3 regions of the Kribbella sp. NPDC050281 genome follow, and region 1 is predicted to be linked to each of the others. Evidence: riboswitches for the same ligand, from Rfam matches in the RefSeq annotation. Region 1 holds a riboswitch; each other region holds the start of a gene.
What was found. Region 1 has a riboswitch for thiamine pyrophosphate ahead of AB0I34_RS01550 (cytosine permease). Riboswitches for the same ligand answer to the same signal wherever they lie in the genome.
Positions count from the first base shown of each region.

Region 2: it holds a riboswitch for thiamine pyrophosphate, as region 1 does, so the genes downstream of both, thiS (sulfur carrier protein ThiS) here and AB0I34_RS01550 (cytosine permease) in region 1, are expected to answer to the same signal.
Region 3: it holds a riboswitch for thiamine pyrophosphate, as region 1 does, so the genes downstream of both, thiC (phosphomethylpyrimidine synthase ThiC) here and AB0I34_RS01550 (cytosine permease) in region 1, are expected to answer to the same signal.

Region 1 is NZ_JBFAKS010000001.1:296,059-301,723, reverse strand. It holds gene AB0I34_RS01575 (class I SAM-dependent methyltransferase) at 1-97, shown strand, start outside; gene AB0I34_RS01570 (ATP-binding protein) at 206-1,399, shown strand; gene AB0I34_RS01565 (DUF3152 domain-containing protein) at 1,478-2,332, shown strand; gene AB0I34_RS01560 (hypothetical protein) at 2,373-3,233, shown strand; gene AB0I34_RS01555 (alpha/beta hydrolase) at 3,230-3,892, shown strand; TPP riboswitch at 3,913-4,039, shown strand; gene AB0I34_RS01550 (cytosine permease) at 4,033-5,361, shown strand; gene AB0I34_RS01545 (class I SAM-dependent methyltransferase) at 5,389-5,665, shown strand, end outside.
Region 2 is NZ_JBFAKS010000008.1:48,647-54,311, reverse strand. It holds gene AB0I34_RS10930 (MFS transporter) at 35-1,249, shown strand; gene AB0I34_RS10925 (YceI family protein) at 1,246-1,773, shown strand; TPP riboswitch at 1,809-1,925, shown strand; gene thiS (sulfur carrier protein ThiS) at 1,916-2,122, shown strand; gene AB0I34_RS10915 (thiazole synthase) at 2,124-2,900, shown strand; gene AB0I34_RS10910 (DUF6807 family protein) at 2,897-4,777, opposite strand; gene AB0I34_RS10905 (hypothetical protein) at 4,899-5,665, shown strand, end outside.
Region 3 is NZ_JBFAKS010000008.1:179,007-184,671, forward strand. It holds gene AB0I34_RS11595 (glycoside hydrolase family 3 N-terminal domain-containing protein) at 1-704, shown strand, start outside; gene AB0I34_RS11600 (DUF202 domain-containing protein) at 701-1,045, shown strand; gene AB0I34_RS11605 (DUF202 domain-containing protein) at 1,042-1,350, shown strand; gene AB0I34_RS11610 (DUF47 family protein) at 1,490-2,122, shown strand; gene AB0I34_RS11615 (inorganic phosphate transporter) at 2,125-3,123, shown strand; gene AB0I34_RS11620 (hypothetical protein) at 3,177-3,707, opposite strand; gene AB0I34_RS11625 (lysophospholipid acyltransferase family protein) at 3,846-4,592, opposite strand; TPP riboswitch at 4,644-4,771, shown strand; gene thiC (phosphomethylpyrimidine synthase ThiC) at 4,762-5,665, shown strand, end outside.

The DNA.
Region 1 (5,665 bases):
GAGTGTGGAGCGCCTCGACGAGGTGGAGTACGACGGGCGGGCGATGAGCGGGCCGAAGCACTGGCATCTGTACGACGTGCTGGCTAGGCGGGTCTAGGAGTTTCTAGCGGAATTGCTAGAAAGCTGTAGACAAGGGTCGCGACACGCTCTGGCGGTTGCTAGCGAAATCTAAGGAAAACGCTAGACGCGCTCATACAGTGAAAGCATGGATCCGATCCGGAATCCCTATGCGCCCGGCGCCGGTCAGCGGCCGCCTGAGCTGGCCGGACGCGACATCGAGGTGCGGCAGTTCGAGGTGGTACTCGAACGGGTCGCGGCAGGCAGGCCGGAGCGGAGTCTGGTGCTGAGTGGACTCCGCGGCGTCGGCAAGACCGTGTTGCTGAACACCTTGCGCAGCCAGGCGATCAAGCGCGCCTGGGGTACCGGGAAGATCGAGGCCCGGCCGGACCAGAGCATTCGGTTGCCGATCGCGCAGGCACTGCACACCGCAATGCGCGAGCTGGGCCACCGGCACCGCGACGACGAGCGGGTCGACAGCTTCAGCGCCGTACTGAAGGCGTTCGCGCTGCGCACCGCGGCCAACGATCGCAAGGGCATCCGCTGGCATCCGCCGGTCGACGTGGCCGCCGCGAAGGGCCGTGCCGATTCCGGCGACCTCGAGATGGATCTGATCGAGCTGTTCACCGACGCGGCCGACCTGGCCGGCGATCTGTCCGTCGGCGTCGGATTGTTCATCGACGAGATGCAGGACATCAGTCCCGACGACCTGTCCGCGCTGTGCGCCGCCTGCCACGAGATCTCCCAGCAGAGCGCGCCGTTGGTCGTCGTCGGCGCGGGCCTTCCGCATCTGCCCGCCGTACTGTCCGCCAGCAAGTCGTACTCCGAGCGGTTGTTCCGCTACATCCGCGTCGACCGTCTCGCCCGCGACGCGTGTGACCGCGCGCTGATGATCCCGGCGGAGAGCGAGGGCGTCCAGTACGACGACGAGGCGCTGGACGAGCTGTACGCCCAGACCGACGGCTATCCGTACTTCGTCCAGGCCTTCGCGCACGCCACCTGGGACCACGCTCCGACCTCGCCGATCACCATCAAGGACGTCGCCGTCGCGGGCCCGGAGGCCTCCGCCGAACTCACCGTCGGCTTCTTCGGCTCCCGCTACGAACGCGCCACCCCGGCCGAACGCGAGTACATGCGCGCGATGGCCGAGCTCGGCATCGGCGTCGACGACGGCTCGGTCCCCACCGCCGAGGTCGCCAGCACGCTGAACCGCAAACCGCAGTCCCTCTCCCCGGCCCGCGACGGCCTGATCAAGAAGGGCCTCGTCTTCTCCGCCGAACGCGGCACCGTCGCCTTCACCGTCCCCCACTTCGGCAAGTTCCTCCGCACCCGCACGGCCTGACGCCTTCGGTTCGTTGGTGTTGCAAGTCATGAATCTGCCCTTTCGTGGAGTGGTGCTGGCTCTGTAGGGTGAATCGTCATGACCACCGGGCGGACTGGCCAGCAGGCGGACGCGCGTGTCCGCAAGCGCGGTGGCCGTCACACCCGGAAGAAATCGCACAAGGCGCAGTGGTTCTCGGTGACCGCGTTGGCGGTGCTCGGGACCGTGGTGGTCATGCACCCGGACGCCGCCGGCCGGCGGAGCCTCGCGGCCGAGGTCGTTGCCGGCACCAGCACTCCGGTCGCCTCGACTCCGGTGGCGACTCCCGCACCGGCACCGATCGCCACACCGACGCAGAAGTTCACCACCCCGTTGCGCCCGGCACCGAGTCTGACCCGGAAGCCGAAGAGCTCGAAGCCGAACGTCACCGTCTCCACCGGCCGGCTCGCGGTCGTGCCAGGGTTCGCCAAGGCCAGCGGTGTGAAGGACAAATTGACCTACCGGGTCGAGATCGAGCAGGGCCTGTCGCTGAACGGCGCCGCGGTCGCCGCGATCATCCACCAGACGCTCACCGATCCGCGCGGCTGGCAGGCGATCCACCCGGTCAACTTCGAGCGCACCGACAAGGTCGACGCCGACCTGCGGATCATCCTGGCCACGCCGGTCCTGACCGACAAGCTGTGCCTGCCGCTCGACACCGGCGGCGAGGTGTCCTGCCGCGTCGACGACCGCGTCGTCCTGAACGCCAAGCGGTGGGTGTACGCGGTTCCGGCGTACGGCGGGAACGTCGCCCTGTACCGGAACTACCTGGTCAACCACGAGGTCGGGCACGCGCTCGGCCACGGCCACTCCACCTGCACCCAGGCGAAGACCCCGGCACCGGTCATGATGCAGCAGACCAAAGGCCTCGGCGGCTGTCTGCCGAATGCGTGGCCCACGATCAAGGCAACCTGAGCCGTCCGTGAGAAGCTGAGTCGGAGGGGAGGGAGCAGCGATGTCGTCACAGGATTTCCCGACCTACGGCCGGGGCGATGAGCCCGAGCAGTCCGGCGAGGACCACCAGTACGCCAAACCTGCCCCGTACGGCGGCGGCACGTTCGGCTCCGGACCGCAGAGCGCCCCCGAGCAAAGCCACTACGCCCCGCCCCAGCCCTACAGCTCCCCACCAGGCCAGTACGGCGCCCCACCCGGCGGCGTTGGGCCGGGTCAGCCGCAGGGGCAGTCCGATTCCGGCGGACCGCCGTACAACCAGCCGCCGAACTACCGGCCTGGCACTCCGTACGGCCCGCCCGCACATCCGCAGCAGCATGAGCTGCCGACGTACGGGCGGGACCAACCCGTCGCGCCCCGCGATCCCCGCGCCGCCCGGGTCGTCCTGCTCGCCGCGATCATCGCCGGCGTCTACGGCCTGCTGGTCATCTCGATCCAGCGGGTTGCCCTCAGGGAGATCTCGCAGGCTCCTGGCTCGCCGCTCAACCACCCCCTGCGCACCGACGTGATCGACACGATCGGCCAGCTCCTGCTGCTCCTGGTCGGCGCGGTCGCGCTCTGGATGTGGGGCCGGGACGTGCTCGCCCGCCGGAGGGCCGGCCGGCAGCCGGATCCGGTCGAGCTCGGCGGGCTGCTGCTGGTCGCGGTGTCGATGGTCCCGATCCTGATCTGGCTGATCATGATCCTGTCGACCGGCATGGGCGCGATCGACGACTCGGTGCACCGGCTGCCCACGGCGTACGGCTGGGGTGGCCTCGGCCTGTTGATCCTCGCGGCCGGCTTCACCCTCGGCTACCGCGAACTCAAACCCGAGCTCGGCAACCCGGTCGTCCAGGCCCGCCCGGACCGGCCACCCTGGGAGTGACCGTCCCCGTCGTCCTGGTCCCGGGTCTCGGCCTCGGGCCGGCGTCGTACGACCGAACCGTCGAGCACCTCACCACGCCCTACCACCTGGTCAGCATGCCCGGGTACGGCGAACCGGCCGGTGCCAGGGAGGATCTGCGTCCGCAGGCTCTCGGGACTGTGCTGGCGGACAAGATCCGGGAGCGGTCGGTCCTGGTCGGGCACTCGGCCAGCTGCCAGATCGTGGTCGAGACCGCGATCGCCTTCCCCGAACTGGTCCACGCCCTGGTCCTGGTCGCACCGACCGGAGACATCCGGGCGTCGAGCTGGGTGGACCTGGCCGCTCGCTGGCTGGGTTCCGCCGTACCGGATTCGCCACGGCTGATCCGGGTCGTCACCCCGCAGTACGCCCGTACGACGCTGTCCTCGATCGCGCGCGCCGGCGAGGCGGCCAGGCGCCACGATCTGGGCGCGGTCATCGGCAGGGTGCGGGCGCCGGTGATGATCGTGCGCGGCCGGCACGATCTGGTGTCCACGGCCGAGTGGGTCGCACGGCTGGCCGAGCTGTGCCACGGTGAGGCGCGGACCCTGCCGACCGGCGCGCACATGCCGGTGGTGACCAACGGTCCGGAGCTGGCCGCTCTCATCCAGCGGGCGGCCGCCGCGCCGGATCCTGCCTGACGCGTTATCGTTGACGCGGTAGCAATCCTTGCGGGAGCTCGCACCGAACGCGCGGGCTGAGAGGGCGACGAGCTGAGCACAGCCGGGTCGCCGACCGCCTGAACCTGACCGGGTAATGCCGGCGTAGGGAGCGGGTCACCATGACCAGTACTGTTGTTCGTCCTGCCGATCAGACCGAGGCGCCACTCGTCCTCACCACGGACTCTCCGCGCACGCTCGGGTTCCTGGACCAGTTCACCCTCTGGGGGAACTTCGGCATCTCGCTGTTCGGCCCGGTCACCGGTGCGCTGGTGGCGGCGTACACGGGCTCACTCGCGCAGGGCCTGCTCGCGGTCGTCGTCGGCTGCGGGATCGGTGCCCTGGTGCTCGGCGGCGCAGCCGTGTTCGGCTCGCAGACCGGCGCACCGGCGATGGCGAGTCTGCGCGGTCTGTTCGGCCGTCGCGGTTCGATCGCGCCGACCGTGCTGAACATCGCCCAGAACGTCGGCTGGGCAACGATGGAGATCATCGTCATCGCGCAGGCCGCGGTCGCGGTCACCAGCGAGCGGTGGCGCTGGCTGTTCGTCCTGGTGGCGGGAGTGATCGCCACGGCGATGGCCGTACGACCACTGGGCAGCGTGAAGGTGCTGCGGAAGTTCATGGTCTGGCTGGTGCTGATCGCGTCGGTCTACCTGTTCGTGCAGGTGCTCAGCAAGCCGGTGCACGATCTGCCGCAGGACAGCGTGTTCGGCTTCTGGCCGGCCGTCGACCTGGCCGCCGCCGGTGTGGTGTCGTTCGCGCCGCTGGCCGCCGACTACACCCGGCACTCGCGCACCAACAAGGCAGCGTTCGCCGGCTCCGCACTCGGCTACGGCCTGGCCGCGATCGCGTACTACGCCTTGGGCGTCTTCGCGGTCGCCACCCTGCAGACCAACAGCGAGGACGTGATCACCGCGCTGGTCACGCTGCCCGCCGGTGCGATCGCGCTGTTCGTGCTGCTGGTGGACGAGGTCGACGAGGCCTACGCGAACGTCTACTCGACCACGATGGCCACGCACAACCTGATCGGTCACATCGACCGCCGGTGGATCTCGGTCGCTATCGGCGTGGTCGCCACGGCGCTCGCACTATTGGTTGACCTGGGCAACTACACGGAGTTCCTCTACCTGATCGGCTCGGTGTTCATCCCGTTGTTCGCGGTCGCGATCGCCGACTTCTTCGTGGTCAGCAAGATGAACTGGGACGTCTCCGGGACGGCGCGCTTCCGCTGGCAACCAACCGTCGCCTGGCTGATCGGCTTCGTCTCGTACCAGTTGGTCAACCCCGGCACGGTGTCCGGCTGGTCGCCGTTCTGGACCGAGGTCCAGCAGCGGCTGTTCAACGACCAGCCCGTGCCCTCCTGGCTCGGAGCGACGTACACCTCGATCGTGGTCTCGATGCTGGCCGCGGTGGTGCTGGGCAGGATCGGGCGCCGGCCGCTGGACAACTGACCCGGAGTAACCGGGATACTTGCGGTCATGCTGAACTCCGCACTGCGTAGCCGGGCCGAGTACGCGGAACTCGGGGCCGAAGGACTGGCCGCGCGTACCACGCCCGAGCGGGACGCGGCGATCGTCAAGGCCGTCGAGGAGTTGCTCGAGAAGCGCGAGTCGGTGCTCGACCTGTGCTGTGGCTACGGCCGGGTCGCGCTGCCCCTGCGCCGGGCCGGCAAGACCGTGCGCGCGCTCGACATCTCCCCGAACCTGATCGAGGCCGGCCGGGCGCAGGCGGCCGAGGAGGAACTGTCGATCGACT
Region 2 (5,665 bases), on a different contig from region 1:
GCAGGCCGCCGCGACGCCCCGCGACAGTCGGGGAATGAGTATCGAGATTGCCGTCGACGCGCGACCGCGCACGACGTTGCTCGGCGTACTGGCCGTGTGCTCGGCGGTCGGCGTCGGGACTGTCTACTTCCCGCAGGCGCTACTGCCATCCGTCGCAGCGTCGCTGCACGTACCGCTGTCGGACGCGGCGCTGGTCGTGACCGCGCCGCAGGCCGGGTACGCCGCTGGCATCCTGACCGTCGTACCGCTGGGTGACACAGGGGCGCAGCGGCGGCTGCTGACCATCTTGTTCGCCGGTGTCGCGGTCTTTGCGATCGCGGCCGCGGCGGCACCGTCGTTGCCGGTCCTGGTGATCGCGTCGTTCCTGATGGGCTGTGCGACGGTGGCATCACCGGTGATCGGTCCGTACGTCGCGGGCATGACCGGTTCGCGGCGATTGGGCAGCGTCAACAGCATCCTGCTCAGCGTGGGCGTCCCCGGGATGATCCTGTCGCGCGCGATCGCCGGGTTCCTGGGCGAGGAGTACTCATGGCGGTACGCCTACCTGGGTGCCGCCGTACTGGCGCTGGTGTGCGCCGCCGTAGCGTGGACTCGGCTGCCCGTGCCGGTGCAGGTCGAGCCGGCGGAGTTCCCGCAGTACCTGCGCCGGCCCTTCGACCAACTGAGGTTGCGCAGCGGTCTGCGTCGATCGGCGTTCTACCAGGCCTGCACGTTCGCGGGCTTCACCGGCACCTGGGCGACTCTGGTCCTCGTCCTGCAGGATTCCTTCGGCCTCGGAGCCGGCGCACTCGGCTGGATCAGCCTGGTCGCGATCGCCACCATGGCCGTCGTCCCGTGGACCGGTCGCATCGTCGATCGCCGTACGCCGGATGCCGTGACGGCCTGGATCCTGGCCGGAACTGTTCTCGCCGCCGTACTCATGCTGGGTGCGTACGCCGGTGGTGCGCTGGGACTCACGCTCCTCGTGGCCGGCGTACTCGTCCTCGATGTGTCGATGCAGTCGGGGATGGTCGCGAACGTCACGCGGATCTACCAACTCGACCCCGGCCGGCGCAGCGCGATGAACACGGCGTACATGGTCTGCGCCTACTCCGCCGGCAGCCTCGGCTCCTGGACCGCCGTACGCCTCTACCACGCCCTCGGCTGGTGGACGGTTCCTACCTTCGTCGCCGCCCTCGCGAGCCTCGCCCTTCTCCGCCTGGTCCTGAAGCCTGACAGTTCGGATGGCGGTCTCGTCGTACATGCATGACTACGACGACGATGTTGAGGGAATTGACTGGGGAGTACGCGGTGGATGCGGCGCGGTCGAGGTTGGGGTTTACGGCGCGGCACACGGTTGGACCTCGGGTTCCTGGGGAGTTCGAGGTGTTCAGTGGGGTGCTTCGGCTGGATGGGGAGGATCCGGGCCGGTCCACGGCGGATCTGACGATTCAGGCGGACAGCATCCAGACCGGCGACCGGCGGCGGGACGCCGCGCTGCGTGAGCATTTCCTCGACGCGGAGACGTATCCGTCGATCAGGTTCAGGTCCACGAAGGTGAGCCAGACCGGTGTGACGACGTTCACGGTGACGGGGAATCTCACGATCCGTGGCGCCACGCGGCCGGTCGTCGTACCGCTGGAACTGACAGGTACCGATGATGGGGTCGCCTTCACCGGATCGCTTCCGCTGCTGCGCAAGCGCTGGTCGGTGAGCTGGAACGCGGCCGTCAACCTCATGGTCGCCCAGAAACTGGACCTCCACCTGGAGCTCACGGCCAATCGCATCGCCTGAGACTGGGTTGTCTCGATCGCCTCTGGTGGTTAGTGTCGGACTGCCGCGGGAGCTCGCACCGGAGCGGGCTGAGAGGGCGACTGTGTACGGCGTCGCCGACCGCTGAACCTGAATCGGGTAATTCCGGCGTAGGGAGGAAGCGATGCAGGAATCCGTCTGGGTGAACGGTACAGAGACCACGGTCGCACCGGGGAAGTCCGTTGCCGACCTGATCCAGGAGTACTCCGACCGCACCACCGGGATCGCGGTCGCGGTCAACCAGACCGTGCTCACGCGCAGCGAGTGGGCCGGTACCACGCTCAAGCCGGGCGACCGGGTCGAGATCGTCAGCGCGGTCCAGGGAGGCTGACATGGACGACCCATTGGAGCTCGGCGGGCGGACGTACACCTCGCGTCTCATCATGGGTACGGGCGGTTCGGCCAACCTGGAAGTGATGGAGGAGGCATTGATTGCCTCCGGCACCCAACTCACCACGGTCGCGATGCGCCGGCTCGGCACCGGCCACGAGGGCTCGGTCCTCGACGTACTGGCGAAGCACGGTATCGAGGTGCTGCCCAATACGGCCGGTTGTCACACCGCCGCGGAGGCGGTGCTCACCGCGCGGATGGCCCGGGAGGCCTTGCAGACCGACCTGATCAAGGTCGAGGTCGTTGCCGACGACCACTTGCTGATGCCCGACCCGGTCGAGTTGCTCGATGCCGTGGACACCTTGGTAGCCGACGGCTTCACCGTGCTCCCGTACACGAACGACGACCCGATCCTCGCACGCCGCCTCGAGCAGGCTGGGTGTGCGGCGGTGATGCCGTTGGCGGCGCCCATCGGTTCCGCGCTCGGGATCCGCAATCCCCACAACCTCGCGCTGATCGCCGAGGCCGCGAACGTCCCGGTGATCGTCGACGCCGGAATCGGTACGGCGAGCGACGCGGCGCTGGCGATGGAGCTCGGGTGTGACGCGGTCATGCTCGCCACCCCGGTCACGCGCGCGGAGAGGCCTGCCTTGATGGCGGCCGCGATGCGCGACGCGGTCGCCGCCGGCCGCGCCGCCCGCCTGGCCGGCCGGGTCCCCCGCCGCTGGCACTCCGCCCTCGCCTCCTCCCCAGCGACGGGCATCGCATCCTTCGGCTAAAGCAGGCGACCCATCAGCGTGCGGGCTTGGGACAAGTCCAGCGGGTGGTCGAGGAGCAGTGCGCTCAGGGAGAACGAGACCGCCTGCTCTGGCCGCAGGTCCAGGGGGCCGTCCCAAGCAAGGGCAGGACCGGCACCGACGTAGTCCTCGGAGCGTAGGAACCACGGCCGGACATCACCCGGCTGGAACAGAAGCAGCGTGGTGAAAGCGTCGGCACGTTGCTGGATGAAGGCCAGCCAGCGGCTGGTCGATCCGTAGGCGGCGTCGCTCCCCTCGCCGGAATCGCTGAGGACAGTTGTGGTTTCGACCGTTGGAAGGCGCCAGAAGATCCCGCCGTACCCGGCGCCGGCGCGGCCTGTGGTGGCCGGGCTGTCGATGCGCACCGGGCCGTAGCGGGCGGTGAAGACGCTCTCCCAGTCGAGGCGCCAACCGCCTTCGGCCAGCGCTCCGCGGAGTAGCCTGCGCTCCGCGAGTTGGGGCCGGCCCTGTTCGTCGTACCAGGTGACTTCGTCGGTCAGGGTGTTGCCGTCGACGGTGACGCCACGGCTGCGTTGCTGACCGTGGTTCGGGAGCAGCGTCGGTCCGCGATCCGGGAGGAAGGTCCGTCCGCCCCAATGCGACGTACCGTTGACTCCGGCAACGGCCAGCGAGACACCGTAGTGGTGCCGGTGATCGACCGGGCTTACCTCGGTGAGCGGGTGACCGCCGAGCGTCCGCACGGGATGCAGGTACGGCCGAGGCGAATGCACCTGCGGCATTCGCCGCCCGAACTCGTAATGCGCGAGCGGCAAGGAATCGCCGCCGAGCACGAACCTGTCCCCCTGCTGCTGCCACCCGACCCGCTCACCCGGAGCATCCCCGGTCAGCTGCGTTGCCTGCGGCACCGGACCCGTGCTCGCCCGCACCGCCAGCCGAAGATCCGGTACGCCGTCCACTTCGGCATCCGCACCGGAGATCGCGGCGTACAACCGACGCCAGGCCAGCTCCCCCAGCTCCTGCTGCGGGACCCGCACAGTCGTCAGCGAAGGTACGGCGAACCGCGACAACCCGATGTCGTCCATCCCGGCGACCGACACATCGGCCGGTACGGCGACGCCCACTTCGTTGAGCCGGGCAAGCAACCCGAACGCGACCAGATCGTTGAACGCGACAACGGCCGTCACGCGGGACTCCAGCACCCGCTCGACCGCGGCGTACCCGTCCTCGATCGACCAGCCGCAGTCCAGCCGGACGAGCTCGAGATCCGGGATCTCCCGCTGCGCGATGTCCAGCGACCGCAGCCGGGCCTGGTTGGACGCACTGGCCGGCGGACCGGCCAGGAACGCGAGCCGGCGGTGCCCGAGACCGACCAGGTGGTTCACCACGATCCGCACCGCGCGGCCGTAGTCGACCGCGACGCTGGCAACCTCCGGCGGGCCTGGCCGGTTGATCAGAATCACCGGCTGGACCTGCGGCAGCAGTTCGAGCAAGCTCTCCTCGTCGAGCCGCGGCGAGACCATGATCAACGCATCGCAGCGTCGGCGCGCCGCCAGCGCGATCCCCGCCTCGGCGGCCGGGTCCTCGTCGGTCTCGGCGACCAGCACCCGGTAGCCGGCCGCGGCCGAGGCGTTCGTGATGCCGCGCAGGACCTGCTGGAACAGCGGGTTGGCCAGATCCGGGACCACCAGCGCGACCATGTCGGTGCGGCCGAGCGACAAGCTGCGGGCCAGATCGCTGGGCCGGTAGTTCAACCGGTCGGCGGCCGCGCGAACGCGTTCGGCGATGTCCGGAGCGACGGTCAGGCGCCCGTTCATCACCCGCGAGACGGTCGCCCGGGACACCTCCGCCGCCCGCGCGACATCGGCGATCGTGATCGAGTCCTTCGGTGTCCTGCCCATGCGCCGTCTTCCGTTCGTACCCAGCCCGGTTGGGAAACCGCCTTCCGAAGCCTATTCGAGCCTCGGCCACTGTGTTACCTTCTCAGGAAAGAAACCGGTTTCTCAACCCCTGTGAGGTGGCGTGAGACCCAGCGCACTGGGCGGGTACGACGACTGGCCGGACTTCGTCCGGGACACCCTGCCACTGACCGGGGACGAACTGACCACCAAGGTCGCCGGACTGCTCGGCGTACCGGAGCCCGGCGCCGCGCCCGCCGTGCGCACCGTGGACGAGTGGCAGGCGGATGGCATCCACACCAGTGAACTCGAGTGGACCATACCGTTCGGACCGCCGACGCGTGCGTGGCTGCTCCGGCCGGCCGGGCGAGCGCCGCGGGCGGGCCTGCTCGGCCTGCACTGCCATGCCGGGGTGAAGTCGATCGGTGCCGAGCGGCTGGTCGACGTACCGCGGCCCAGCCGGGTTGCGGTCAGGGTCCGCGAGGACCTGTACGAGGGCCAAGCCGCCGCCGGTGTGCTCGCCCGCGCGGGCTTCGTGGTCCTGTGTCATGACACCTTCGCCTGGGGTTCCCGCCGCTTCGAGCTCCCGGCCGAGGACGACGAGTCGTACGACGTCGCCGCGGCCGTTCACGAGCACACGGTGGCGAAGGCGGCCGGGATTCTCGGTACGTCGCTGGCCGGCATGGTCGCGTACGACGACCTGACCGCGCTGAGTGTGTTGCGCGGAATCGAAAGCGTGGAAAAGGTCGGCGTCTTCGGCCTGTCCGGCGGTGGTGGCCGCGCCGCGATCCTCACCGCGCTAGATCCCGGCATCGAGGCGTCGGCCGTGGTCTGCATGATGACGACCTTCGCCGGGCTCATTCCGTCGTACGTCGACGCCCACTCGTGGCT
Region 3 (5,665 bases), on a different contig from region 1:
CCAGCAACGCGGACAACTGGGGCGACCAGCTCAAGCAGGCCGGTGTGAACCTCAACCTCGCGCCGGTGGCGGACGTCGTACCGAGCTCTCTCAAGAGTCAGAACGCGCCGATCGGCAGTCTGGACCGTGAGTACGGCAACACCCCGGCCGAGGTCGGGCCGCCGGTCCAGGCGTTCGTACGCGGCATGGGGTCGGCCGGAGTGATGACCTCGGTCAAGCATTTCCCGGGACTCGGCCGGGTGCGCGGCAACACGGACTTCTCCTCCGGAGTGGTCGACAACGTCACCGTCCGCGGGGACGCCTACCTCAAGCCGTTCGCGGACGGTGTCCGGGCGGGGAGCGACATGGTGATGATCGCCACCGTCACCTACGCCAAGATCGATCCGAACAACCGTGCCGTGTTCTCGCGGACCGTGATCCAGGGGATGGTGCGCGGGGACCTCGGGTTCGGCGGAGTGGTGATCACCGACGACGTCGGAGCGGCCGCGGAGGTCAAGTCGGTGCCGGTGGGGCAGCGGGCCACGCGGTTCGTGGCGGCCGGCGGGGACATCGTGATCAACGCCACGGCCTCGCAGACCGCCACCATGGTGAACGCGCTGGTCACCAAGGCCGAGCAGGACAAGGCGTTCGCGGCGCAGCTGAGCAGTAGCGTGAGGCGTGTGCTGACACTGAAGCAGAAGTACGGCCTGGTGAGCTGCGGATGACGGAGGAGTACGAAGACCGCGAACCCGACTACCGCTTCACCCTGGCGAACGAACGCACCTATCTGGCCTACCTGCGGACGTCGCTGGCCTGCTACGCCGGCGGTCTGTCCGCGGTGCAGTTCCTCGACCTCGGTCCGGATCGCTGGCCCGCCCGCATCATCGGTGTCGTTCTGGTCACTGTCGGTATCATCACCACGGCCGGCGCCTTCCGCCGCTGGCAGCAGAACCTGGCCGCGATCCGCCGCGGTGGGCCGCTCCCGTTGACCCGCCTGCCGCTGATGCTGGGGGCAACGATCGCCGTGGTCGGCCTGATCGGCCTGATCTTCTCACTGTGGCGATGAGCACACCCGATCCCGGGCTGCAGCCCGAGCGCACCCTGCTCGCCTGGCGCCGGACCGCCCTCGGACTGATCGCGAACGGCGTCCTCTTGCTTGCCTCCGGCCACGGTACGTCGGACGTCCGCACCGGCCTCGGCATCGTCGTACTGGTGCTGTCCCTGTCCTGCTGGGCAGCGGTGAGCGCTGTCTACCGGCGGACCGGAGGTGCCGCGATCCATGCCCTCGGCCACGATCGGGTGGTCTGGATCGCGGCCGGACTGGTGCTCGTGGTGGGGCTCTTCGACCTGTACGCCGTGATCACTCGTTGAAACGGTTTGATTACTCTCCGGTCGCATGATCTGGAGGCAGTTCATCCCGACGCGCTACCTTGGCCGGGCGGATGCCGCGTCAACCGCAGGTTCCCCCTAGCATGTTCACGGTTTGTCCCTCGTTCATCCGGAGCTTGAAGTGCCGTTACGTCTGCGTCCGAACGACCCGACGTTCTACGACCTTTTCACCGAATCCGCCAACCACCTCGTGGACGGATCCCGGATCCTGGCCGAATTGCTCGGCAGCACCGCCGGAACCGGGCTGTCGTCGAGCCACCAGATCGCCGCCCAGATGAAGGACGCCGAGCACGCGGCCGACGAGACCACGCACTCGATCATCCGCCGGGTGAACTCGACCTTCGTCACCCCGTTCGACCGCGAGGACATCTACCGGCTGGCCTCCGATCTCGACGACGTGATGGATTTCATGGAGGAGGCCGTCGACTCGGTCCACCTGTTCAACCTGGACAAGTTGCCGGAGGAGATCGCCGAGCAGATCGAGGTACTCCAGCGGATGGCGCAGCTGACCGCCGAGACGATGCCCCGGCTGCGGACGATGAAGGACCTGGCCGAGTACTGGATCGAGATCAACCGGCTGGAGAACACCGGTGACGCGGTGCACCGCCGGATCATCGCCAAACTGTTCAGCGGCGAGTACGACGCGCTGACCGTGATGAAGTTCAAGACCGTGGTGGACCTGCTGGAGGCCGGGATCGACGCCTTCGAACACGTCGCCAACACCGTCGAGCAGATCGCCGTCAAGGAGAGCTGAGCGTGGAGCTCACGCTCGTCATCATCCTCGTCGTCATCGCGTTGGCCTTCGACTACACCAACGGCTTCCACGACGCGTCCAACGCGATCGCGACCTCGGTCTCCACCCGCGCGCTCACCCCACGCGTGGCGCTGGCGATGGCCGCGGCGTGCAACTTCCTCGGCGCGCTGGCCGGCACCGAGGTGGCCGAGACGATCGGCAAGGGCATCATCAGCACGCCGAGCGGCACACACGGCCTGGTGGTCGTCATCGCCGCGCTCATCGGCGCCATCATCTGGAACCTGATCACCTGGTACTTCGGCCTGCCGAGTTCCTCGTCGCACGCGCTGATCGGCGGACTGATCGGCGCCGGGGTCGCCTCGTCGAGCATCGTGCTGTGGACGGGCATCCTCGACAAGGTCGTCATCCCGATGGTGCTGTCGCCCGGGATCGGCTTCTTCGGCGCGTTCGCGGTGATGACGGCGATCCTCTGGATATTCCGGCACAGCAATCCCGGCAAGGTCACCCGGGGCTTCCGGATGTCGCAGTCGCTGTCGGCGGCGGCGGTGGCGCTCGGACACGGCCTGCAGGACGCGCAGAAGACGATGGGCGTCATCTTCCTGGCCCTGCTCACCACCGGTCACGTCAACGAGAACGACGGCATCCCGTTGTGGGTCAAGATCTCCGCCGCGACGGCGATCTCGCTCGGTACCTACTCCGGTGGCTGGCGGATCATGCGCACTCTGGGCCGCCGGATCATCCACCTGGATCCGGCCCGCGGCTTCGCCGCCGAGTCGGTCGCCGCGACCGTGCTGTACGTGATGGCGATCGGACTGCACGCGCCGGTCTCCACCACGCACACGATCACGTCGGCGGTGATCGGCGCCGGTGCGACCAAGCGGCTGTCAGCGGTCCGCTGGGGAGTCGCGCAGAACATCGTCACGGCGTGGGTGCTGACCATTCCCGCGGCCGGCATCATCGCGGCGCTCTGTTACGGGTTGGCCCATCTGATCTTGGAGTAGGTTCTCCGGCTGTCCGGCCGGGTGGGCCTGATCATCCCGCGGTTCCACTGACGTCAGCGGTTCCAGCGTCGTACCGACTTCGCCACGTCCTTCGAGCGGATCGAGCCGAGGTTGTACTCCCACGCGGCGGCCAGCCGGTCGCCGAGCAGCGCTGCGTCCAGGTAGGTCTGCGGGCGGACCGCGACGGCCCAGGTCGCCGCGGCCGCGTGACCCTGCTGGTAGAGCAGGTGGTTGACGGTCGCCTCGATCCGGCTCTGGTCGTCGCCGGTGAGCCCGTTGGTCGACCACTCCTGCAGGATCGTCGTGTCGTCGGCCGTCATCCGGGCCAGGTAGGTGAGCGGACCACGCCAGTACCCGCGGCTGCCGATGCTGTCCAGGCTCTCCAGCGGGAACCAGCCGTTCTGGCAGCGCCTGCCGTTCACCGCGGACTCGACCTCGCGGGCGCGGTCGGCGGGCAGGTCCTGGATGGCCCAGTCGACGAAGTAGACGCCGGCGTCCGGGATGTGCTCTGCGACATGCGGCGCCACCGCCAGCATCCCCGGTTCGAAGAGATGCAGCTCTTCCGGTGAATCGACCACAACCATCCCCGCCTACCCGAGTACCGCCGCCGACCGGCCGGCGTCACAGGGACCCCCCAGGTTTCCTGCACTGTCAACAAGAGCCTTTCGTACCCTCGGGGTCACCCGGGGGTCAAGGTCTTGTCCGCGTTACTGACGGTGTACTTACTTGCGGCGGGTCGCTCGCCGGGCGAGCTCCTCCTGGTCCAGGCCTTCCGCTTCCGCGGGCGAGGGCGCACCACCGCCGTACGACGCGGGCAGCCACCAGGCGCCGGCCGGCTGCTCCGGGTAGTCGCGGATGGTCCGATCCAGCATCCCGGCCATCGTCATCCGCAGGTGAGCGGTCGTCTCGGCCGCGTCGTCGTCGGTGCCGACCGTGATCGGCTCGCCAACGGTGATCGCGATCGCGCGATGCCGGGAGAAGTCGCGCGGATGGTCCTTCGTCAGCATCCGCTGCGTCCCCCACAGGATCAGCGGGATGACCGGTACGCCGGCCTCCGCGGCCATCCGGACCGCGCCGGACTTGAACTCCTTCAGCTCGAAGGACCGGCTGATCGTTGCCTCGGGGAACACCCCGACGATCTCGCCGTCGTTCAGGTAGCGGATCGCCTCCCGGTACGACGCCGTGCCCGCCGACCGGTCCACCGGGATGTGGTGCATGCCGCGCATCAACGGACCGGAGTACCGGTTGCGGAACAGCACGTCCTTGGCCATGAAGCGGACCAGCCGTTTGCTCGGCACCGCGCCGAACCCGCCCAGGATGAAGTCGACATAGCTGATGTGATTCAGCGCGATCACCGCGCCACCGGTCCGCGGCACGTTCTCTGTCCCGGTCAGCCGGATCTTCAGGTCGAGCACCTTGAACGCGGTCTTCGCGAAGCCGATCACGGGCGGGTACACGAGGTCTCGCATCCCCCGACGCTACCGGCCCGGTCAAGACGGCGGGTTAGAGTAACCGTGACAATTGGAGATCGCGGGAGCTCGCACCGTAGCGGGCTGAGAGGGCGGCTGGCCAGGAAACCTGTCCGGCGCCGCCGACCGCCGAACCTGTCCGGGTAATTCCGGCGTAGGGAGCAGCACAGTGACTGTCAGCACGATTCGGCCCACTGTCACCACCGGCCCGATCTCGGGCTCGGAGAAGATCTATCGCGGCGAGCTGGAGGTCCCGGCCCGTCGCGTCCACCTCACGAACGGCGAACACTTCGACCTGTACGACACGTCCGGTCCGTACACGGACGCGTCGGCGCGGATCGACGTACAAGCCGGTCTGCCCGCGCTGCGGCGGGACTGGATCGCCGGGCGCGCGCCACTGACCCAGTTGGCGCATGCGCGGGCCGGCACCGTCACCGAGGAGATGAGGTACGTCGCCCTGCGGGAGGGCATGGACCCGGAGTTCGTCCGGTCCGAGGTCGCGCGCGGCCGGGCCGTGATCCCGGCGAACCGGCGGCACCCGGAGAGCGAGCCGATGATCATCGGGAAGAAGTTCCTGGTGAAGGTGAACGCGAACATCGGCAACTCGGCGGTGACAAGCTCGCTCGAGGAGGAAGTGGAGAAGCTGGTCTGGGCCACCCGGTGGGGCGCGGACACGGTGATGGACCTGTCCACCGGCAAGAACATCCATGAGACGCGGGAGTGGATCCTGCGCAACTCGCCGGTGCCGATCGGGACCGTGCCGCTGTACCAGGCGCTGGAGAAGGTGAAGGGCGATCCGGCCGACCTGTCGTGGGAGGTGTACCGCGACACGGTGATCGAGCAGTGCGAGCAGGGCGTCGACTACATGACCGTGCACGCGGGCGTCCTGCTGCGGTACGTCCCGCTGACCGCGCGCCGGATCACCGGGATCGTGTCGCGAGGCGGGTCGATCATGGCGGCCTGGTGCCTCGCGCATCACCAGGAGTCCTTCCTGTACACGCATTTCGCCGAGCTGTGCGAGATCCTGCGCGAGTACGACGTGACATTCTCGCTCGGTGACGGCCTGCGACCGG